DNA from 4 places in the Desulfatiglans parachlorophenolica genome. Region 3 is predicted to be linked to each of the others. Evidence: riboswitches for the same ligand, from Rfam matches in the RefSeq annotation. Region 3 holds a riboswitch; each other region holds the start of a gene.

Region 1 (5,888 bases), 420 kb from region 3:
ATGTCGTATTCGACCGCTTCACGGCGCGCCCCCAGGGACAGAATCAGGTTGTCGAGGACGGACAGGTCGTTGTTGAGGTAAAACCCGTAGCTGTCCCGGGAGACGTTCGATCGGTTTGACGGGGAGAGCGGAGCCCCGTAGAAGGTGTCGAGATCCATCTCGGCCCAGTAGAAGTCCGCCCCCGCGATCAGCGTGTTCGGGCGGGCGAAGAGGGGCTTTTCGAAAACGTAGCGCGGTGTAAAGGACCACGTGTCGATCTGCCGCTGGGCCGAGAAGCTGTAGCTGACGAATTCTTCGTCGGTGTCTCGGTAGCGGTAGCCGAGATCGGCGGCGAGGTAGCCCAGTGCACCGAAATCGATCCGGGTGTCCAGCTTCAGGTACTGGTCCGTGTTCTCGGCGCCGTCATCCGGGGCGTTCGCCTGACGGCGGTCGGCGGCATAGGCCGCTTCGGTCAACGGTCCCGGCAGACCATAGTCGTCCGAGTGGTGGGCCCCGCTCAGATTGAAACTCAGCGTGTCCGTGGGGTCATAGGCCACTTTCGCCCCGACGTCCCGGGTGCGGAGGTAGCCGTTTTCACGATAGCCGTTCATCGAGTCGTAGCTGGCGGAAAGAAAGGCCGCCACCTGATCGGTTCCGCCGCTTGCCCGGGCCCAGCCTTTCGCCCGTCCATAACTCCCGCCGGTGCCGGCCACGGCGGCGCTGAAGCCCTTGTCCGGCGTTCTGGTGATGATGTTGATGACCCCGCCGGACGCGTTGTCCCCATAGAGGACGCTTCCGGCACCGCGGACAATCTCGATCCGCTCGATCTGGTCCAGGGGGATCTGCGTCCAGTCGACCCCGCTCAGATCGATCTCGTTCACGCGCCGCCCGTCCACCAGCACCAGGGTGTTGTAGGGGCCCGTTTCGCCGAATCCCCGCAGATCGACCTGGGCGACTTTCCCGTTGCCGTACAGATCCCGTACCACAACCGCCGCTTCGGAGCGGAGCAGTTCCGCCACGTTGTTGGCATTGGCGTTTTCGATCGCCTCTTCGTCGATGACGGTCACATGGGCCGGGATCTCCTGAACGGCCTGCTCGGTGCGCGTTCCGGTGACGACCACGGTCTCCATCCGGACCGCATCCTCGGAGGCGGCCGGCGCGTTCCTGCCGATCGTTGCCAGTGCCACTACGGCGATGCTGCAGCAAAATGTCTTGATCCAGGGTTTCATGATGTTCTCCTTCCGCTGTAGATTTAGAAAACGAGTCGGCGTCCGGAGAAAAAAATCCCCGAACCGCTTTGCGATCCGGGGATGACCCTTTTTTATCCACGGGATCCGGGATGTGACCCTGTACCACGAGGGTGTTGTATCCCTGTTCAGGCAGGTCTTCTGACTCCTCCGCCCTTTCGGCTGCCTTCCCATCCTTTGGCTTTGGACAGTGGCGTTTCGTGGTCGAAAGGTTTCCTTTCCCTGCCGACACAGAAAAAGGAGCGGAGTCACAGCGGCGGGTCCGTCCCCGTTTTTAAGGGAGTTCCCTTTTGAGCCCTTGCGGGCACCTGAACGTACCAATCTTCCTGGTTTCCATCCGGAAAGGGTCTTCCTGGCCAATCTCCGCGTCAAGCGGCGTGCCTGCCCGTATGGCGACCACCAGGTCGCCTCCGCGCAAGCACTTGATTTCTCTCATATGGGACAAACCGGGACCCACCCCGAAGGGGTGGAGCTGAGCCGGCGCGCCCGGCGGAGGAAAATCCTCATTTCCGGATCGAAAACGTGTCCGTACTCGATGAACATTATCGGACAGCCACTTCCTATCAAAAGAATGCATGGAGGTCAAGCAAAGAGACGGGATGGAAAGGGGGGCGCTGCCGGATGATGCCGGTCGAACAATGTGCGGGGATACGGGAAGGATTGAAAATCCGGAGGATAAAACGTATCATTCAAAAGGTAGTGAGCCGTCGATCCGAGGCTTTGGTTGTTGAAAGGTTCCACCCTCTGGAGGCATTGCCATGAAAAGAAAGACAGGAATACCGGTTGTTTTGGCTGCCGGGCTTTTTCTGCTCGGGGCGTGTTCACCGATTTCGCCGCAACTGCGGAACACGGCGGAAGCCGACGTGCCTTTCAGCACCCTGGTGTCCGAGTTGGAGTCCTACAAGGGCAAAACCGTTCTTCTGGGGGGAAAGGTTTTGGCTCTTCGGCAGGAATCCGATCGGACCCTGATAACGGTGCAGCAGTGCCCCCTGAACCATGAGGGCCGGCCCCACTGCAAAATGGACTCAGCCGGCATTTTTCTGGTTTCCTCCAAAGGGAGACCCATCGGGCATTCGAATCCTCCCGATGAGGAGATAACGGTTGTCGGGAGAATCATCGGGCTTGAAAAGGATGAAGGCAGCTACTGCGGTTCAGGCTGCCTCATGATCGAGGCTCTGGAAGTCCACGTCTGGCCGATGATGCCGCCGCCGGACCTCAAACTGTGGCCGCGCTATCCTTTCGACCGCGGCGCCAGGTCCTGGGAGGGCTTTTAGCGGCAGGATGCAGCTGTTTTCGCCTCGCTCACTTCTTGAAGAGCGCCTCAAGGGCCCGGCGCGCTTCCGTGACCGGGTTGACGGATTCCCGGGTCGAGCCGCGGGGGAGAAAATACTCGCAGAAATTGGCGCGCTCTTTGTCCACGACCCGTTCGGCTGAGACCTCGCGGCAATCGTTGTAGGCGTGCGTGTCATAGAACTTGCACTGCTTGCAGCAGTGCAGATCCCGCCCGCATTTGGGGCAGGAGTCGGTACGCAGTATCTTGTCGTGGGTTTTGATCGTGGTTTTGCAGAAGGAACAGCGCATCTTTCAACCTCCATCGACACCGTTGCGGTGTCTTGTTCAATAGTAAATCTCTACCCGGAAATGGTCTTTTTTGCCGATCTCGGCGTCGATCTGCACGTTTGCTTGTGCGGCGACCCACAGGTCGCCTCCGCGCAAGCGCTTGAGTTCCTTGATATTGGCAAACCGGGACCCGCCGCGAAGCGGTGGGACTGAGCACGCGAAGCGTGTGAAGAAAAAATCCTCATTTCCGGATTGGAAACTGGGTTGTGCCGGATGATTCCGGATGGACTCTAGTCACCTCGGGTTTTTCGGTGATTCGATCCAAACTTCACGGGGCAACGTCATGCAGACGATCGCTTACGGACGTTCGGAGATCCTGGTCCTCGATCACACGGCCGATTTCGGCATCGTCGTACGGAGTCCGGATCTTGCAGTCCTCTTCGAGGACGCGGCCGGGTACATGATGCAGATGATGGTCGTCCCCTTGGAAGAAGGGGTTGGCCGGGATTTCCTGATCGAAGTCAAGGCCGCGGACCTCGAAGACCTGATGGTCCGATGGCTTGGGGAAATCCTCTATAATCTCGAGGGCGAAGGGCAGATCGTGACTTCGGTTCGCATCGAGGCGATCTCGCCCGGTTTTCTTTCAGCCGTTGTAAAGCGAACTCCTTTCGATCCGAAGATTCACGAGATCCTGTGTGAGATCAAGGCGGTAACCTATCACCAGATCGAGGTTCACGAACAGGGAGACCACTGGGAATCACGCATCATTTTTGACCTGTAGGAACGGGATCCAGGTGGATGCCTCGGCCGGAGACCGTTCTGCGATGGCCGCCGCAAGAAGGGAAGGTGCCCCTATGGATATCAAACTCGAAAAGGTTGACGACTGCCGATGGCGGATTCCCAGAACCGGGTCCATGCGCGTCGACGGGCTGATTTTTTCGAACGACGAGCTGATCAAGCAGGTTCGAGGAGACCAGAGTCTCCAGCAGGTCGCCAATGTCGCCACGTTGCCCGGGATTGTGGGTCACTCGCTCGCCATGCCGGATATCCACTGGGGATACGGTTTTCCCATCGGCGGGGTTGCGGCCTTCGATCTCACGGCCGGCGTCGTTTCACCGGGCGGCGTCGGGTATGATATCAACTGCGGCTGCCGCCTCATGACTACGGCCCTTGCGGCCGAGGATGTTCGTCCCTGCATCAGAGACCTGGTCCTCGCCCTCTTCAGAAACGTCCCGACCGGCGTCGGATCGACGGGAGCGGTCGTACTCACGAAGGCCGAGGAGGCCCGGGTTGCGGTGGAAGGGGCGGCCTGGGCTGTCAGGCATGGCTTCGGAATGGTGGATGATCTGGAAAGAACGGAGGACCGCGGCACCATGGCCGGGGCGGATCCTTCCCTCCTGAGCGAACGCGCCCTCAAGCGGGGCATGGACCAGCTCGGGACCCTCGGTTCAGGCAACCATTTTCTAGAAGTTCAGTTTGTCGATACGATTTACGATTCAAAAACCGCAACGGCCTTCGGTCTGTACGAAGGTCAGGTGACCGTTTTCCTCCATACCGGGTCAAGAGGATTCGGCCATCAGATCTGCGACGATTTTCTGAAAATGATGAGCCAGAAATCCGACCTGCTGCCCTTTGACCTGCCGGACCGGCAGCTCGCCTGTGCACCCCTTCAGTCTGATCCGGCGCGTCGCTACCTGGCCGCAATGGCCTGTGCAGCGAATTACGCCTGGGCCAACCGTCAGATCCTGATGCATCTGACCCGGGAGACGTTTATGAAGGTTCTCGGGATTTCCCCCCGTGACCTTCGGATGCAGCTTCTCTTCGATGTGGCGCACAACATCGCCAAGCAGGAGACGCACCGTTTCGGCGGGCGGACCATGGAACTCTGTGTGCACCGTAAGGGTGCCACGCGCGCCCTGCCCGCCGGGCATCTGCTCCTTCCCGAAATCTACCGCCCTGTCGGCCAACCTGTTCTGATCCCAGGAGACATGGGGACCCACTCATACGTACTGGTCGGCGCGGAAGGCGCTATGGCGGAGACCTTCGGTTCGACTTGCCACGGTGCCGGCCGCGTGTTGAGCCGTTCTCAGGCCCTCAAACGGGCCAAAGGCAGGTCGATCAGCCGGGAAATGGACGACAAGGGAATCGTTGTGCACTCCAAGGGTAAAAAAACACTGGCGGAAGAGATGCCGGAGGCGTACAAGGACGCATCTCAAGTGGTGGAGGTGGTCCATGCTGCCGGGCTTGCCCGGAAAGTCGCTCGACTGACCCCCCTGGGGGTCATCAAGGGATAGGCTTTCCTTCGCTCATATGGAGCATTTCGCTGAACGCTTTTAAATTTAACAACTCGGTGCGCGCCGGTCAACTGAAAAGTGTTCAAAAACGGGCTTGTATCGCCGAAAGACATCCTGTATAAGGAGTGAGTGAATGCCCATTCATTATCTTCATCCTCAAGGAGGCAGGTGATGCAATACGACCTTACCGAAGAACAGTTGATGTTGAAGGAGACGGTGGCCCGAATCGCCAGGGAGCAGGTCGCGCCCGGGGCTGAGAGGCGCGACGAGGAGGCGCAATTCCCTTGGGACATGGTGGAGGTCCTCAAGGAAAACGCACTTTTCGGCGCGGATTTTCCCGAGGCCTACGGGGGGTCCGAGATGGGCCTTCTCGCCCTCTGTGTCATGATCGAGGAACTCGCCAAGGCGTGCGCATCCACCGCCGTGATTCTTCTCGTCCACGAACTCGGGACCATGCCCATCTTCCTTGCGGGCAACTCCGAGCAGAAGGCCCGCTATCTGCCGAGCTTGGCCGCCGGGGATGCGCTTATCGCCTTCGGCCTGACCGAGCCGAACGCCGGGTCGGATGTCTCCGGCCTGCGTACACGGGCGGTCAGGGACGGCGACGGCTACCTTCTGAATGGCAGCAAGACCTTCATCTCCCATGCGGACGTGGCCGAGGTGGTCTGCGTGGCGGCCAGGACCGATGCGACGGTGCCCGGCCACAAGGGGACGGGGGTGTTCATCGTCGAGAAGGGGACCCCGGGGCTCAGCATCGGCAAACGCGAGAAGAAGATGGGGCTGCGCGCCTCGTCCACGGTGGAGGTGG
Region 2 (5,888 bases), 1.9 Mb from region 3:
CCATCGTGGGTATAGAGGTCTCCAGCGTCGTCAGGATCCCTCATCGCAACGATGGACACGCCCTCTTTCGGGGTGATGGTGGATATGTCGGGAAAGTCAGGGAGTTCGCTTCTCTAACTGAAGGGCCTGAACAAGGCCTTTGGGTGTAAACTGGGAACGTCGCAGAACGATACCAAATTTTTCTTGACTTTTATTCTTGCCCTCAGTAGCTTTCCTCTGAAAGAAGAAAATTCGTTCAGGTGCCTTTAACCAGGCTTAATAGGGAACCTCGTGAAAGTCGAGGACGGGCCCGCCGCTGTAATCGGAGACGAAAACCGCATATCGCCACTGCCGGGTGTTTAGTAAATGATTGATCGTCTGGTGGGAAGGCGCGGCAAGTAGAGAGATCCGAGAGTCAGAAGACCTGCCCGAACGGAGAAAGCGCAAACCTTCGCGGAGGGAGGTGGCTCTGTGGTTCTGAGGATGAAACTGGGAAATCCCCGGATCGAGTTATTTCGGTCGGGGTTTTTTTTGTCCGGGGACCGGATCGGACGTGCTGGTTTGTGCATTCCCTCTTCCCGGGATTTTTCCGGCTTGGTCGGATAATCGATAAAGACTTGCTGAGCAGTATGGATATGGCTTGAAGGATTTTGCTGATGGGTCGTCGAGTAAAGAGATGCACGATATTGTTTTTCATAGACGATAGATATACCAGCCGTGACCTTTCTTTCGGAGCGATCGGAAGATCCAAGAAGCTGAAAAACTCGTCGATTTCTCTCTGTAATGAACAGTGGACGAGATGCATGAGGAAAAATAAAACGGCAGTGAAGGATACCTTACGATTGTGGGAAAAATATTTTTCAGAGAAACTGTGCGGTTGAAGAAATTTATGAAAATGGAAATGTTTTCTAAGGAACCTAATCGGTTTGATGCAAATTTTGGAAAGTAGATTCTGTGCCAAGCGCAACATTTTTACATAATTTTTCCGTATGCATATGTCACTTCCTTTGAAATTGACATTTGATTCATTTTATACTGCTGACAGAGAAGTATAACTTGCTATATATGCAAGTAAAAACCTTAGCCCCGGCTTCTTAAGTCAATGATATTGAGTATTATTTGTGCAAGAATTTTTCTTGAAATGTTTCCTATGGACGAATAGCATCATTAGCATCATAAGAATATAATCTGCCGTTCAGGTGCCTGGAGCAGGCTCAAAGGGGAACCTCGTGAGAATCGAGGGCGGACCCGCCGCTGTGATCGGGGACGAAAGCCACACATCGCCACTGTTGGGTGGTCAGCAAGTGACTGATTATCTGATGGGAAGGCGCGGCAAGTAGGGAGATCCGAGAGTCAGAAGACCTGCCTGAACGGTGAGAGAGCAAACCTTCGTGGACAGAGGTGGCTCAACGGTTCTAAGGGTAAAATTGGGAAATCCCTGGATCGGTTCATTACGGTCCGGGGATTTTTTTTGTGTGCGCCCGGGAGAGCCCACAATCGTGGAGGTGAAAGTCCTCTACACGCCTGTCAGGGGGAGGTGTTAGCCGGACGGCAAGGGTGCCAGCCAGGAGACAGGAGCTGAAAGAAGGCGCAGGCAAGGCGCTGGTCCGACGAACAGGAACCTTACATGAGGTGGTCATGCTGGATGAGGAGTCACATATCTTCAAAGTCCGATATCTGTGCGGAAAGCAAGGGCTTGGTGCGTCAAACGTCACCGCGGGGACGGGATACTCCCAGGCGAAGAATCTTCATTCAATGGAAGCAGTGGTTGAACGTGAGGACATGTCGGGGGCCTATCGCCGAGTCAGGGCGAACAAGAGTGCTCCCGGAGTTGACGGCCTATCAATCGAAAATTTCATGGAACATCTCAACGCTGAATGGCAGCGTATTGAGAAAGAACTGTAGGAGGGTCGGTACGTGCCCCAGCCCATGCTTAGGGTTTATATCCCCAGACTTGGCGGAAGTGGAATTCGGTGTCGCTTCCCATATGAACGAGGCCTTCCCTGTGCGCTTCTTCACAAAGCTTGGAGTCGTGTCGCTGCTCGGTCTCGTGAAGCAGCTTCAATGTAATTAGTCTCTATCCGGAAATGGTCTTTTTGGCCAATCTCGGCGTCACTCTGTACGTTTGCTTGTGCGGCGACCTACAGGTCGTCTCCGCGCAAGCGCTTGAGTTCCTTGATATTGGCCAAACCGGGACCCGCCGCGTAGCGGTGGGACTGAGCGGCGAAGCGGTGAAGAAAAATCCTCATTTCCGGATTGGAAAGCGGGTCATGCTGGATAAAGCATTCCCGGATGGAGACTAATTACTGTACCGCTATGGTACGGAGCCATATGACTGGCGGTATGGGAGGACGGCGAGGGCAACTACGCCTCCTGCTCGATTTGGAGTTCGGCCGCGAAGGGGGCATTCTGCGTCGGGAAAAGATTGGCAGAGCGGCAATTAGGCCAATTCTTGAGGATACCGGAGAAAGGGCAGAGCGTGATTTCCTTGACATTTCCGCTAAAGAGTTTCTATATCGCGGCCGGCTTTTACCTGGTAGGTACGGTCTTTCACCTTTTGGCAAGGGAGAAGCCTGCCATCTGGTTTTTCACAGCAGGCATTTTGATCAATGCAGTCTCTGAGATATCCGGCAGAGTCATTGTATGGCCGTACTGCAACATGTTCGAGGAACCGTTCTTCCTCCCCATATGCGTAGCCGCCGTTTCCGTTGTCCTCATCATTTCAGGAACAGCAAAAGACGGCCTATCCCTCCTACCGCTCATCGCACTCTTCTCGCTTGTCGCTGTCTTTTTTTCAGAAGGGTACTACCCGCCCTTTACCATGCAGTCAAAGAGCATCCACGCACATTTGTTTCATCTTTTTGCCTTTGTTGGCCATGGCTGTCTGATAACCGGGGCCTATCTTGCCGTTTGCTCTCTTGTGAGGAAGAGAAGAGATGGTATTCCGTATCAGATGATTATCTGGGGGTTTGCCTTCATGTCAGTATCGGGCATGTTTGGCATGTTATGGAGCTATGCGGGAAGATCTGACACGGTTTCGTGGAATCACTACTATTTTCATTCAATTGCAGTCTGGCTCTACTATGCCGGTTTTTTGCATCTTCACCTTTTTAAAGGATGGGATCAAAACAAAAAGATCTGGATACTTGTGGGAGGCGCAGTAATGATATTAAGCTTGGACTACTTGCCTCAGATTGGCGCAATGCATATTCCGAGAGTATTTAATGGCGGATTGTATGATCTCTTTTAGGGCGATTTGGACCTTTTTGGGAAGGCCTTCTCTTTCAGTCTGTCTGATATATCTTATTGTTGCGGATATTTTGGTAGGCTCTTTCATCATGAGAGACAATCCGAAGATATTTGCAGTGCTTGACAGCATAACGATTCAAGAATGGGTTGTCACATATGGACTGAACAATCTCAAAGCCACTTGGTGGTTCTTTGTCTGTTTGTATTTGTTGTTATCTCTTGGAATAACCACATCGGTGTGCAGCATAAACAAGGTGATTTCCGTTATCAAAAGATTCTATGGGAATGGTTTTTTGAAACTTGCTTTAAAGCTATCTCCATCAGTTATTCATCTCGGCTTTCTCTTTCTCCTTTTGGGGCAGCTTGCAAGCCATACGCTTGGGGTCAATTCGCATGGGCATATACTGGACGTAGGAGGAAGTATGATTGTTCCGGGATCTGACATAGTTGTTGTTCTGAAGGATTTGAGGATAGATTTCTTCAAGGGAGATCGTGAGTTCTTGGGCATGGAAGGAGAGGCAAAAACCGTTTCTGGGACTCTTTCCATCTACGACCGGCATGAGGATCATGAAAAGAGAATCTCCATGAACCACCCTATGATGTATAAGGGGTGGGGCCTATTCATTCAAGATTTTTCCCCAAAAAGCGAAGGGAACAAGAGGCCGCCCTATATCAATATGACGCTCAGAAGAGACCCGGGCATCAGGTTGATGATTGCGGGGGGAGTTATGTTTGGATTGGGGCTTGTACTCTACCTCATCTCTGTCATTCAGTCCCGTATCAACGGCGGGCAGGTGTTCTACGGCATGCCTGTTAAGCATTACGAGGGGTCGCAACGATCCAAGACGATAAACAGACGGCCTGGCATGCCTCATCTACTGATGGTCTCTTACCTTTTTGTGCTTTTATTCGGGGGGTGCAGTACAGATTTCGAGCAGTACGGCGAGTTTTCCATCAAGTCTCTCGAGAACGGCTCCAAGGAAATCACGGACGGCATCGGGAGAAAAGTGCTGCTGGTGCCGCGTACTGACACCGCCAAGAACACAGACAAAGAGGGAAAAGCCATAAGAATCCCTGTGCAAAAGGTCGTTGTGTATTCTGGATACGATGCTGCGCTGATCAAAGAGCTGGGACGGCTGGACAGCGTTAGAGGTGTTATCGCCTCTGAGGAGAGATGGCACATCCCTGAGATAAGAGAGGGGATTAAAGACGGCAGCATATCCTATCTCGGGGAGTACAAGTCGATCGATTTCGAGAGATTGAGGGCCATCCAGCCGGACGTGGTTTTTACCTGGGATGAAGGCGTTATCCCAAAGCTCGAAGAACTCTCCATCCCATGCGTATTGACCTCAACCAGGATCGCCAAGGACCTGGACGCGCACATAAAATTCATTGAATTTCTTTCGGTGTTTTACGTTGAAGAGAAGCGGGCAGCGTCTTTTGTAGATGTACAGTTCAAAAAAATTAATGAAATATCGGTCAGATTGGAGAATGCGATGACAAGGCCGAAGCTTGTCTGGGGGGATATCTACGAAAGGAAGGTATTGGTCGAGCCCGGGAACTCATGGGCTGGGCAGTTGGTGGAAAAGGCGGGGGGCGATTATCTGTTTCGTGATCTTGAAGGCGCAAGCTGCATGCAGGTTACCCTGGAGAAATTCTTTGCAAGGACAAAATGGGCTGAAATGTTCATCACATACCGTGGACCGGAGAGCGGGATCACATCCAAGGAAAGGCTTCGCCAAGCGAACAGGTTGCTTGAGGCAGTGGAAATCAAGCCTATGAACGAGGGAAGGATTTTTTTTACAGGCTACAAATTGTATCAGACCGCGGATGTGGCAGGCATTATCGAAGAACTCGCAGCGATTTTTCATCCCGGATTGTTCCCGGAAAAAACGGATCCTCATTATTTTTTTGAGCTTCCCCGGAAGTGAAAGGGTGTGAAAGCGCAGTACGGTCATTTCCAGACCCATCTACATAGCGTTCTTCTAAGGGCGTGAGGTATATATAGCATGAATATAGCAAGATATGCCGGTTTGTTCATCCTGTTCTTGGTCCTTCTGGCAGTCTCCCTTCTTGTGAACATCGGCGTCGGCACGGAAAGCATTCCGTTTGTTGAAGTCTGCAAGATCATTTGTCAGAACGTTTCTGATTCGACCTATGGTGCCATCATATGGGAGATACGTCTGCCTCGGGCCCTGGCCGGCGCATTGTGCGGGGCCTATCTGGCAGCGGCCGGTCTTTTGCTCCAGGTCTTCTTCCGCAATCCTATTGTGGGCCCCTATATCTTGGGCGTCTCATCCGGGGCTGCCCTCATGGTGGGGCTGGTCATGCTGGGTGGTTTGAGTTTGGGGATTCTGAGCATCCATCCGCTTTTCATAAGCGTGGCGGCCTTTGCCGGGGCATTGGCTGTGATGCTGATTATCCTGACGGTGGCAGGCAGGATAAGGAGTGTCGTCACCTTGCTGGTCATAGGGCTCATGACGGGGTACCTTTGTCATGCCATCACAAGTGTCCTGATCGCCTTTGCCGAAGAAAAGAAGCTCAAGGGATTTGTGCTCTGGCAGATGGGCAGCTTTTCCGGGATTTGTTGGAATGAAGTCTATCTCGTTAGCGTAATGGGGGGGGGGTTGCTGTTCGGGGCCTATCTCCTTTGCAAGCCC
Region 3 (5,888 bases):
CATCGTTACCTGAAGAGATTTCACCTTATCCATAGCGCTATCCGGAGGATTTTTTCACTTCTGACCTTTCACCCAAAGACATCGTGGCGCTCTGCGTCCATTCAAGGGATCGTGGGAGGATCCAATCGATACGCAGATCGGCCAGAGTGAGCAGGATTGAGCATGTTGATCCGCCTTGGTGCGGCCACTTTTTTTTTGCTGAATCAGGAGGTAGAAGGATGAAAAATTACAAACGGTCTCTATTTTCACTCACCGGCCTCGTGATCCTGGCGGCGTTGTTCCTGGTTTCACCGAACGTCGTGCTCTGCACCGAGACCATCGACGAGATCAACGCAGCCATCGAAGCCGCGGGGGCTGATTGGGTCGCAGCCGAAAACCCCATCACACGCATGACCCCTGAAGAGCGCCGGAAGCTCCTGGGAGCCATGGAAGAGACGGCCGGCCCCGAGGCCGAGGTGCCGGCCGCGGCGCCCCTGTTTACCGTCCTCCCATCCCAGTACGACTGGCGCAACATAAGTGGTTCAAACTACGTCAGTTCGGTCAAGAACCAGGGCGGGTGCGGCTCCTGTTTCTGCTTTGCGACGGTGGCCGCCCTCGAGTCCAAGTACATGATCACCAACAGCCTTCCCGGCTCCACTCTCGACCTCTCGGAGCAGATCGTGCTTTCCTGCAGCACCGCGGGTGACTGCACCGGCGGCTATGCCAGCACCGCGTCGGATTACCTGAAGAACCCCGGCACAGCGGTGGAATCCTGCTATCCCTACACCGGAACCAAAGGACCCTGCGCGAATGCCTGTGCCAACTGGCAGGATGACGCCTATTATCTTACAAATTGGGATTATGCAAACAGCGGTGAAGTCGCGACCAGCACCGAGATCAAGAACGCTATCTATAGCAACGGCCCCGTGGTTGTGTGGTATAAAGTCTACAGCGATTTTTACAGTTACAGCACCGGCGTTTACACCAAGACAAGCGGAACATATGAAGGCAACCACTTCGTCCTCGTCGTCGGGTGGAACGACTCGAACAGTTCCTTTATCTGCAAGAACAGCTGGGGGTCCTCCTGGGGAGGCCTTGGCGGGTATTTCAATATCGGCTACAGCCAGTTGGCCGGTGACGTGCAGTTCGGATACTGGACCTACCAGTACGGGAGCGCCTACGGCCCCAGCGTCGACTGGTACGCCGCCTATCGAACCATGTTCCCTGTCGCCGGGGACCTCGCCCTCTTCCGCGACTATCGCGACAAGGTGATGGCCGAGACCGCCTTCGGGCAGTTTTGCTCGGGTATGATTTACAACCAGGCGGACAATTTCCTGCGGGTGCTTTTGACCCATCCGAGGCTGCTGCTCCAGGCCCGACAGCTCGTCAAGGCCAATCGTGGAGCCGTTCAAAGCGTCGTGCAGGGAGGCTACGGCGTGATCGAAAATACGGATGAGGTGATGGGGTTCATAGGTGGCGTAGGAGAGGCTGCGCCCCTCGACCTCCGGGTCTTTCTCAATCAGCTTAGAAACCAGATGGAACGTCACCGGGCCTCCGGCGAGCCTTTCCTCGGTTTTATCCTGCAATAGCATTCCTCCTGAGCCGATAGGAGCAAGACCTTCGCGGATCCGCAAGGCCCACCCGTCCGGGTGGGCCTTGCCCTTTTGGTTTCACGGATCTGATCTATAGATAAGGGCGCTGCTGTTCCCCGGTCTTATTGTGCCGCACCACCCTCCAGGTACCAGGAGTGTTTTGCCGCTTGACAAAATTTCAATTTTCGCGTTATAATGAATTTTTGGAAGAATTGTGAAACTCGCTTCACTCTGGAAATCGCGCCGAGGCGGCGTTGCTGCTTTGGTGGGGAGTCCTGGTGCAGGACAGGTTTGGTGTGAAGTTCAGCCGTGTGTTCGCTCCATTTCCCGGTGTTGATCCATCTCATCCTGTCTGGTTTTGAAGCGTGTGCGGGCGCCCCGATCCCTGCGGAGCGGGAAGCCCTTCAAGGTTATTCAGGCGCCTTTCGAGGCTTAATAGGGAACCCCGTGCAAATCGGGGATGGGCCCGCCGCTGTTACTCCGCTCCGCTGAAAAACGCGGGAACCTTACGGCCATGATAGCCACTGTTCCGCTGTAACCGGAATGGGAAGGCCGCCGTAAGGGCGGAGAAGTCAGAAGACCTGCCTGGATAGGGAGATGCGTGCCGTGACGGAAAGACGGCTGTCTCCGGATCTCTCGGATATGAACAGGGCTATCCCCGGATCAGAACGTGATTCGGGGGTTTTTTTTACTATGAAGCTGATCCGCCATCTCTGCGCCTGTCTTTGCCTTGTTTTCGCATCGGCTGCGGTCCCCGCATCGGCCGGGGTTTTTCGAGACGCAACGGGAAAAGACATTACGGTGCCCTCACCCCCTCGACGGATCGTTTCCCTCGCCCCCAGCATCACGGAAATCCTGTATTTTCTGGGCCTGGGAGACCGGGTGGCGGGTGTCACCCAATACAGCACCTACCCGCCGGAGGCCTGCGGCAAGCCTAAGGTCGGGAGCTATGTCAACCTGAACATCGAGCAGATCATCAGCCTCGCCCCGGACCTCGTCATCGCCACGGCGGATGGGAACAGCCGGAGCGTCGTCGAGACCCTCGAAACCGCCGGCATCCGGGTCTTCACCACCAACCCGCGGAACATTTACGAGGCCTTGGACACCATCACGCTCCTGGGGCGCGTCTGCGGCGCCACCCGGGACGGCGCGGCGGCGGCCGAGGCCCTGAAGGCCCGCGCCGAACGCGTAGCGGAAAAGGTCCGCGGTCTGCCTCGGCCGAAGGTCTTCGTGCAGATCAACCTGCGCCCCATCATGACGATCAATCGGGACACCTTCCTGAACGACCTGATCACCCTGGCCGGCGGCTGGAACCCATTCAGCGAGGAGCCCTTCACCTACCCCAGGATCAGCCTGGAAGAGGTCATCCGCCAGAGACCCGACGTGATCCTGGTCTCCTCCATGGACCGCGGCGGCCGGTTCGAAGAGGCCCGCCAGGGCTGGCTGCGTTTGACAGACATCCCGGCCGCCCGCAGCCACCGCGTACACCTGATCGATTCGGACCTCGTCGACCGCCCTTCGCCCCGCATCGTAGACGGTCTCGAAGAGGCGGCCCGGTTCATCCACCCGGAAATCCTCTGGGAGCGGCCATGATCCTGCATCGACGGGTAACCCCCGGCAAGGTCCTTCTTATTTCAGCCGTCATGAGCGGTCTTCTCGGCGGGGCGATCCTCTTCTCTCTCTGGCTCGGAACGGCCGACATCTCCTTCTCGGCACTCTGCCGCACCCTGTTGGGGGAAAGTACGGGCGGCACAACGGAGCTGATCGTTCTCAAGGTCCGCCTCCCACGCGTCCTGCTCGCCGGCCTCGTGGGCTTCGCCCTTTCCCTCGGAGGCGCCGTCTTTCAGGCGCTTCTCCGCAACCCTCTCGCCGAACCATTCATCCTCGGGGTATCGAGCGGGGCCGCTCTGGGCGCCATCATCGGGATCATGCTCGGCTTCAGCTTTCAGTTGGGCATCCCGGTCTTTTCGTTTGCGGGCGCACTGGTGACCATCCTCCTCGTCCTCCTTCTCGGCAGACGCAGGATGGGGATGGAGTCTTCGACCATTCTGCTCACGGGCGTCATCATCAACGCCTTTTTCACCGCCGTCATCATGTTCTTCGTCTCCACCTCCACAGACAGCCGTCTGCACACCATGCTCTTCTGGCTTTACGGCGACCTGTCCCAAAGCCATTTCGGCCAGTCGGCGATCATCGCGCCCGTCGTGATCCTGGCGGCGGCGATCCTTTACGGCTTCGCCCGCGATCTGAATCTCATGACCCTCGGGGACGAGACGGCCTGCCACATGGGGGTGGACGTCGAAAGGACCAAGCTCCTCTGTTTTCTGCTGGTATCCCTGATGATCGGACTGGTCGTCTCCCTTTCGGGTCTGATCGGATTCATCGGACTGATCGTGCCGCACCTCGCCCGCATGATGTTCGGCCCGGATCACCGGCTTCTCGTCCCTGTGTCGGCCCTCGGGGGGGCCATCCTCCTGATCGTCTGCGACACCTTCGCGCGCTGGGTGGTTTCGCCCAGCGAACTGCCCGTCGGGGTCGTGACGGCCTTCCTGGGCGCTCCTTTTTTCGTGATCCTTCTGCGGACCCGAGGCAGCCAATGGAACCGATCCTGACCCTCGACGACGTGAGCTATCGCTACGAAGACACCCTGGCCCTCGGAGGGATCCGCCTGGAAATCGGGAGCCGTGAACTGGTGGGCATCCTCGGGCCGAACGGGTCCGGCAAGAGCACCCTGCTGAAGCTCATGGATGGACTGCTCAAACCGGAGAGCGGCACGGTGTTCTTCAGCGGACGCCCCATCGGCGCGTTCAAACGCAGCGAACTCGCACGCCGTATCGCCTTCGTCGCCCAGGAACAACCGTTTCAATTCTCGTTCACCGTGCTGGAGGTTGTGTTGATGGGCCGCTCACCTCACCTGAAGCGCCTCCAGTTCGAGAGCGACCGGGATATCGAGATCGCCATGCAGGCCCTGCGCACCGTGGATGTCGAACGGCTGGCCGATCGATCGATCCACGAACTGTCCGGGGGCGAGAAGCAGCGCGTGCTGATCGCCAGGGCACTCGCCCAGGAACCGGAAATCATCCTGCTGGACGAACCGACGGCCTTCCTGGACATCAAATACAAGATGGAGATCTTCGAGCTGATCGCATCGCTCGTCCGCGACAAACAGGTGAGCGTCGTCGCGGTCACGCACGATATCGACCTGGCGGCCCTGTACTGCAACCGGTTGATCATCCTCGAAAACGGCCGCCTTTTCAGCGCGGGCGCACCCGCCGAGGTGGTCACGTCCGAAGGGATCAGCGCCGCATACAGCTGCCGCGTGCTCGTAGATCGGAACCCGGCTACGGGCGCCCCGCGCGTGAGCCTGGTCGGGCGGGCGGAGCGTTGCGCGGAAAGCCAGGCCTGCGCGGAAGCGTAATTCGATTTGCATGCAAAAACGCGTCTCCGGCCCTGCTGCGCTGCGGATCGGAAACGCATCGGGAGGTCCATCCTATGATCGACATCTTTCTGAGCGGCGGCCCCATCATGTATCCGCTGCTGCTCTGCTCCATCCTGTCGCTGACCGTGGTCATCGAGAAGACCGTCTTCTGGCTCAAGGAGGACCGGCGCCGCGACCAGAACCTCGTCAACGAGGTCCTCGAACTCTGCCGCACGGGGGATTGGGAAAGCGTCCGGATCAAAACGGCCGGATCCAGGGACTACATCATACGGATCCTCGTCACCGGCATCCTTCACCGCGACTTTTCGATGGCCAAGGCCATGGAGACCAGCGCGGCCGACGAGGTCAGGCGCATGAGGCGCTACCTGAGCGTCCTCGACACGATGATCACCGTCACCCCGCTCCTCGGAATCTTCGGGACCGTCCTCGGCATCATCGCCTCCTTCGAGATCCTGGGGAACATGGGCATCGAGCATCCCCAGGCGGTGACCGGCGGCATCGCCCAGGCGCTGATCACCACCGCCGCCGGACTGGGAATCGCGATCTTCAGCGTCTTCCCTTACAACTACTTCACATCCCGCGTGGAAAATGCGGTTCTGACGATCGAGAAATACGCCACCAGCCTGGAGATCGTTTACGAAAAACTCATACAGCGTTGCCTCCCGGAGGGCGTCCAGAGATGAGGAGCGAGCGCGTATTCGAGCCAAGGGTGAATGGATAACGTATGAAGGTCCCGCTCTATCACCAGAAAAGGGTCCGGGTGGAGATGATCCCGCTGATCGATATCGTCTTTCTCCTCCTGGTCTTTTTTATTTACGCGATGCTCTCGATGGCGGTCCACCACGGGCTGCCTGTCCTCCTGCCCTCGTCGGAATCCG
Region 4 (5,888 bases), 2.5 Mb from region 3:
GAGGACGGCCATGATATGCCCCAGCCATGACGCCGCCCCTTCAGCTAAAGTCAGGCAGGCCCAGGTGGTCAGGGCGGCGATGCCGATGACGGCCAAGGCCGTCACCAGACCGGCGATCCTGGCGGATGCGAACCGGGCTCGCATAGGGGCCTCGAGGCGGATCGCCAAACCGCCGATCAGTTTCACCGGATGGGGCAGCCGACGGGGATCGCCGATGAGGTAATCCAGGGCGAGGGCAAGCCAGATGTAGAGGATCCATTTCATCGCAATCCCGCCGATCGATAGATTTTTTGGATATGCAGATTTTCCCGCACCACAGCGGCCAGGCGCTCCAGGGCGGCCTCCACCTCATAAGGCGCGGCGACGCGTCCCTTTTCACCTTCGGCCTGGGATGCCGCCTCGTAATCGGCAGGGTTTCCTTCAGGGAATGCGAAATCCTCCAGGAATGGCACCACTCCGAAGGTCGGCAGCCCGGTGTGGCGCTCGGTGAAGGCGATGGCGTCATCGAGCAAGGCCTGTCTGCCGCGATAGCGGTTGATCACGAATCCTTTGATCAGGGACCGCTCATGCTCCGACAAGAGGTCGAGGGTCCCGGCAAAGGCCGCGAAAAGTCCGCCCCGGTCGATGTCCCCCACCAGCAGGGACGTGGCCCGGGCATGATCGGCCAGGGCCAGATTGGCGAGGTCATGTGTTTTCAGGTTGACCTCGGCCGGGCTCCCCGCGCCTTCGAGCACCATCACGTCCGCCTCGGCCGCCAATGAGTCGTAGGCTTCGCGGACCGTTTTCCACAAATCCTTCTTGCAGGCGATGTACTCGGAGGCCGACATGTTGCCGATCGGTCTTCCGACCACGATCACCTGAGACCCCGATTCTGAAAGGGGCTTGAGCAGCACCGGATTCATCCGCGCGTCGGGCGGCAGACGGCAGGCCTGAGCCTGGACCAGCAGGGCGCGCCCTATTTCCCCGCCTTCGGATGTCGCATAGGAATCAAGTGACATGCTTTGGGCCTTGAACGGGGCTACTGTGTAACCGTCCTGGAGAAGGATGCGGCACAGGGCGGCGGTCAGCACACTCTTGCCTGCATGGGAAGAGGTGCCCAGAAACATGATGGCAGGTGTTTTTCGGGATTTGACGACGGCGGTCGGCCGGGATGGCTGGAGTACCCTGGCCAGTGCTGCGACGAGACACCGGTTTTCTGATGTCGTCCGCACCGCCACCCTGAAATAGTCTCTTCCCAGGCCGACGAAGTCGGTGCATACCCGGATAGCGATCCCCTGGCGCAGCACCTGTTCTTCCAACGCGACCGCATCGATGTCCGTCCGCTTGATTCGGACCAGCAGATAGTTCGCTGCACCGGGATAGACCTTCAACCCAGGCAGGGCGGACAGTTCATTCGCCAATATTTCCCGGCGGCGAACGGCATCCGAACGGCTCTTTTCGGCGTAGGCCTGATCACGCAAAACGCCTGTGCCGACGGTCTGAGCCACAGAACCCACGGACCAGGGCGGTAGAAACTCGCGCAATCGGGCGGCCAGAACGGCATCCGCCACAGCGTAGCCCAGACGAAAGCCTGGAATGGCATAAAGCTTGGTCATAGAGCGCACCACCACGACGTTGGAACGCTCGGCATGGATCAGGCTTTGGTAGTTCGGGACGAAGTCGGCAAAGGCCTCGTCCACCACAAAAAAGGAGTCCGGATAACGGTCGGACAAATCCACCAGACGGTTGATCTCGAAAAGCCTCCCGGTGGGATTGTTGGGCTGGCCCAGGACGACCATCTCTCCCCCCTTGAGTTTCCTTTCGAGCGTGTTCCAGGGTATGGCGAATCCGTCGCCTTCTTTGAGCGCCACTTCCTCGACGGACAACCCTTCACGCAGCACCGCAGTCCGGTAATCCAGGTAACTCGGAACGGGAAGCACCGCCCGGGACACGCACAGTACACGAGGCAAGGAGAAGAGCAGTTCTGTCGAGCCGTTGCCCACCGCGATTTTCTCCGACGAAATACCGTGATGGGCACCCAGTGCAGTGGCCAGACCGGAGGCGTGAGGATCGGGATAGTGGACCGCCTCACTCAGACTGCGGTTGACCAGGCTGCGCAAGGATTCTGGCGGACCCTGGGGATTGATGGAAGCCGAAAAGTCGAGGATTTTATCCCTGGGCAAACCCGCCCGTGCCGCCAGCAGGCCGATATTTCCACCATGTCCAAGATCCATTGTGCATCCCCTTGGGCGATCCGGGTGAGCGGCCCCCGAAGGATGAAGGTTTGCGAAGCAAAAAAATCCCGACCCTCCATGTTCAGAGTCGGGATGCCGTGTTCCATCCAAACTGCAGCCGTTCCTTTTCCGCGGGAATCGAAGCTGCAACCACCACCCGAGCAGGTCTTCCGGCTTCCGGATCATCCTAGCGGCCGCGCCTTCCCATCCAATCGGACAGTGGCATTCTGCGGCTTTCGTTCCCGGTTACGGCGGCGGGTCCGCGACGGCTTCGCACCGTCTTCCCTTTGATGCCATCGCAAATGGCGACTCGGTTGATCGCAATGTGGCACATCGAGCCATCAGCGGTCAACTTTTTTTTCAACTCCGTGATTTGAAGGTTGTCATAACTCATGCCGAGCGATGCTCACGATCGCAGATCATCGATTGTTTTGATTTGCAGATTTTGGCGCTACCCCTGTGGAGTACACGGTTCTGGATGCGACGGGAAGGGTGCTCCAGGAACAGGGCTGAAGGGTTTCAAGACTGTGATCGGGGAAAGAGACAGCCGGACTTTTCGAATGCTGAAATTTTCATGGTTTGCGCTGGAAAGAGGGAACAGACCTCGGACGTCTGTGAGTGGATGAATGTCGTCCGATCGACAGCAGATCTTTTTGAACAGCACATTCCAGCCCGGGGTGTTCCGAATGGGGCTGGCTGTGAGAAGAAATTTTTCTTGACAGGGTTTGTGGCGCCTGCTATCAACTCCATAGTTGTTCAGGTGCTCGTGAAGAGCTTAAGAGGGAACCCCGTGTGAATCGGGGACGGACCCGCCGCTGTAACCCCTCCCTTTTCCGCTTGAGAAGGGAACTGCTTTGGCACCAATGGCCACTGCCCGTCATAAGTCGGGTGGGAAGGCCGCCAGAGTGGGGGGGAAGTCAGAAGACCTGCCTGATCACATGGCCCTCGTATTTCGTGGTATGGGTAGGGGCTGAAGATTCTTGAGGGATAAAAATGGGGAATCCCCGGATCGACTTTGTCGACCGGGGATTTTTTTTGTCTTTGCGCCGGGATCGGCCTGGCCGAAAGGCATGCTCGAACCTTCAGTTCCCCTGTGCGTCGCGGAGCCGCCCGCCTGACCGAATTACGGATAGAAGAGGTCTGGCGGTGTAGCCCGGTTGGCAGCGGTTCACGGCACCCGTCCGGCCTCATCGGATGGGATGACGCAGTCCGCCGGCCGGGACCGTATGCGTCTTTTTGATTGCCCGCATCAAGGAACGGAGGAGGGAGGAGCGTTATGAAAATTCATTTTGGGAACGGGCTGAAGATCTTGATGGTTTTGTGTCTTCTCTGGGGGGTGCCTTCGGCTGCAGGGGCTGCAGATGAAAAGGCCGCTACCGCATCGGGTGCTGAGGAGGAACTTGCCGGTGAATCGGAGGAGAAGGACGTCGGCAGGGTGTATCTGGAGCCGACCGTCGTCACGGCGGATCGGATCCAGGAGCCTCTCGAACACGTGACCAAAAGCGTCAGCGTGGTGACGACACAGGAGCGTGACGATGCGGAGCAATATTTTCTGCCCGAGTTGCTCGATGACCTGCCCGGCGTTTACCTCAGGCGCAACGGGGGCCCCGGGCAATTCTCGGGCATCAGCATCCGCGGCTCCGGAACCCAGCATACCCAGTTTCGCTACAATGGCTTTCCCCTGAGGGATGCGGCGGACACACAAAGCACCCTTCAATACTTCATCGGAGACCTCTATGGCGCCTCCAATATCGAGCAGGTGGAGGTCCTGAAGGGCACGAGCAGCACCCTTTACGGTTCCCAGGCGATGGGTGGAGTCGTCAATGTGATCCCCGAAAAATGGGTCGACGGGCTCGGGTTGGAGTGGCGGAACGAGGTGGGGGAGAGAAACACCTTTATCCAGAACGGGCGTATCTTTTATGGCAAGGAGGACCGCTACTATCTGGATATCGATCCACAGGTTGTCACGACCGACGGCGAGAACAACGGCGGCCCGAACGATTATTACTATGACAGCCTCGGCGGCACCATTGGCGCGGGTCTTCGGTTCGGGCCGGGAATGTCGGTCGAATTCAGCTCCATCACCTTCGACTCCGACCTCGCCTTGAGCGAGGTGAATCCCGCACTGGATGCCAACGGGCAGGTCGTGAAAAATCTGGCCAGTGAAGACGAACACCGTGAAAGCCTTATGACCCAGCAGGGCCTGAGTTTCAACCACGACGTCTCCGCGTTTTGGGATTATGGCCTCCGAGGGTCTTACGGCCGAACGGAGCGGCACTACTTCTGGTCGGATACACCGGGGGACCAGTCCAACTATGACGGGGAAACCACATACCTCGAGATGCAGCACAATCTGCGTCCGCTGGATTGGCTCACGGTGACGGCAGGGGCGGACTACGAGAAATCGGTCTATGACGGCCGGGAGCCGCGCAACCCGTACCTGGGTGATTACGATCCCGTCTATTACAACGAGCAGTGGGACAGCTGGGATGCCTTCGGGCAGATCGGTGTGTCACTGCTCGAAGATGCGCTGCGGATCAATGCCGGGGGGCGCTACACCCATCATGAACGGTTCGATTCCAAGACCGTCGGGGAGTTCTCGGCCGCCTATGCCTTCGATACAGGCACCCGGATCCACGGGCACACCGGATCGGGGTACCGTACGCCGTCCCTTTACGAGACCTACGGCGGGTACCTGTGGAACGGGCAGGTCATCAGCATCGGGAACCCGGATCTTCGCCCCGAGGAAAGCCGGAGCTATGAACTCGGTGTCGATCAGATGTTTATGGACGGACAGTTTACCATGGGGCTTACCTGGTTCCGCACCGATTTCGATGATCTGATCATCTTTGACGGTTTTGCGAATCGGTATGAAAACGCCAGTGAAGCCAAGGCGGAAGGGTTCGAGAGTTATGTGAACGTGAGACCCAACAAGCGGATCGACTTTGCGGCTGTCTACACCTATGCGTCGTCGCAGTACAAGGAAAAGGACAGTGACATCTGGGTCCGGCGGGAATATCTGCCCCGCAACAAGGCCAGCTTCATCACGACGGTGATTCCTGTGGAGGATCTGAGGGCTTCGGTGAGGATCAACTGGAGCGGCGACCGGATCGTGCCGCTCTATGACCCGAGTTGGAACAAGGTTCGTTATGAAGAGCCCAGCGTGGTGAGTGTGGATGCCGCCTTGAGCTATGCCGTGTGCAAGTGGCTGGAGGTCTGGCTGCGGGCCGAAAATCTACTCGACAAGGAGTACACCGAGAGTGGATTTACCATGCCCGGGCGCTGGATTTACGGCGGGACGAAGATCACCTTTTAACCCTCTCCTGATCACGGGGGGTCCGGGTGCAGGGGGGAAACCCCCTCACCCGGCATCGACAGAGAACCGTTCCAGCGGCCATCCCAGCGGAGTCGCCGCTTCGACAGGCGTGTGCTGGAGGTTGCTTCGATTGCCTGAGATCGGGATTTCGATATCACGCCGTGCGGGGAAGGATCGTGTCCTCCTGTGCGGTTCGAGGAGCGCAGAAGGACAGCATGACCGATAGGATCGAAGACGAGCATTGGACCGCAACGTGTCCCCGGGAGCCCGGACTCCTGATCGTGCATACCGGCAACGGAAAAGGCAAAACGACGGCCGCGATGGGGTTGGCCCTGCGGGCCGTCGGACAGGGGTTTCGG

What was found. A riboswitch is a leader RNA that binds a small molecule or an ion and turns the genes downstream of it on or off. The one in region 3 is predicted to bind cobalamin.
Region 1: linked by a shared signal. The riboswitch ahead of ACZ500_RS12350 (TonB-dependent receptor) and the one ahead of ACZ500_RS10395 (cobalamin-binding protein) in region 3 are both predicted to bind cobalamin.
Region 2: linked by a shared signal. The riboswitch ahead of ACZ500_RS01645 (hypothetical protein) and the one ahead of ACZ500_RS10395 (cobalamin-binding protein) in region 3 are both predicted to bind cobalamin.
Region 4: linked by a shared signal. The riboswitch ahead of ACZ500_RS21860 (cobyric acid synthase) and the one ahead of ACZ500_RS10395 (cobalamin-binding protein) in region 3 are both predicted to bind cobalamin.

Annotation. Positions count from the first base shown of each region.
Region 1 is NZ_AP042460.1:2,646,957-2,652,844, reverse strand. Features, by position in the region: gene ACZ500_RS12350 (TonB-dependent receptor) at 1-1,208, opposite strand, end outside; cobalamin riboswitch at 1,341-1,553, opposite strand; gene ACZ500_RS12345 (Slp family lipoprotein) at 1,985-2,500, shown strand; gene ACZ500_RS12340 (hypothetical protein) at 2,529-2,807, opposite strand; gene ACZ500_RS12335 (hypothetical protein) at 2,868-2,999, shown strand; gene ACZ500_RS12330 (archease) at 3,070-3,567, shown strand; gene ACZ500_RS12325 (RtcB family protein) at 3,641-5,080, shown strand; gene ACZ500_RS12320 (acyl-CoA dehydrogenase family protein) at 5,252-5,888, shown strand, end outside.
Region 2 is NZ_AP042460.1:354,962-360,849, forward strand. Features, by position in the region: cobalamin riboswitch at 221-425, shown strand; cobalamin riboswitch at 1,160-1,363, shown strand; gene ACZ500_RS01645 (hypothetical protein) at 1,618-1,884, shown strand; gene ACZ500_RS01650 (hypothetical protein) at 2,067-2,282, shown strand; gene ACZ500_RS01655 (hypothetical protein) at 2,405-3,229, shown strand; gene ACZ500_RS01660 (ABC transporter substrate-binding protein) at 3,216-5,159, shown strand; gene ACZ500_RS01665 (FecCD family ABC transporter permease) at 5,238-5,888, shown strand, end outside.
Region 3 is NZ_AP042460.1:2,229,462-2,235,349, forward strand. Features, by position in the region: gene ACZ500_RS10390 (C1 family peptidase) at 219-1,568, shown strand; cobalamin riboswitch at 1,971-2,174, shown strand; gene ACZ500_RS10395 (cobalamin-binding protein) at 2,178-3,164, shown strand; gene ACZ500_RS10400 (FecCD family ABC transporter permease) at 3,161-4,183, shown strand; gene ACZ500_RS10405 (ABC transporter ATP-binding protein) at 4,168-4,989, shown strand; gene ACZ500_RS10410 (MotA/TolQ/ExbB proton channel family protein) at 5,064-5,693, shown strand; gene ACZ500_RS10415 (ExbD/TolR family protein) at 5,735-5,888, shown strand, end outside.
Region 4 is NZ_AP042460.1:4,706,036-4,711,923, forward strand. Features, by position in the region: gene cbiB (adenosylcobinamide-phosphate synthase CbiB) at 1-264, opposite strand, end outside; gene ACZ500_RS21860 (cobyric acid synthase) at 261-2,213, opposite strand; cobalamin riboswitch at 2,357-2,542, opposite strand; cobalamin riboswitch at 2,955-3,161, shown strand; gene ACZ500_RS21865 (TonB-dependent receptor plug domain-containing protein) at 3,490-5,529, shown strand; gene cobO (cob(I)yrinic acid a,c-diamide adenosyltransferase) at 5,745-5,888, shown strand, end outside.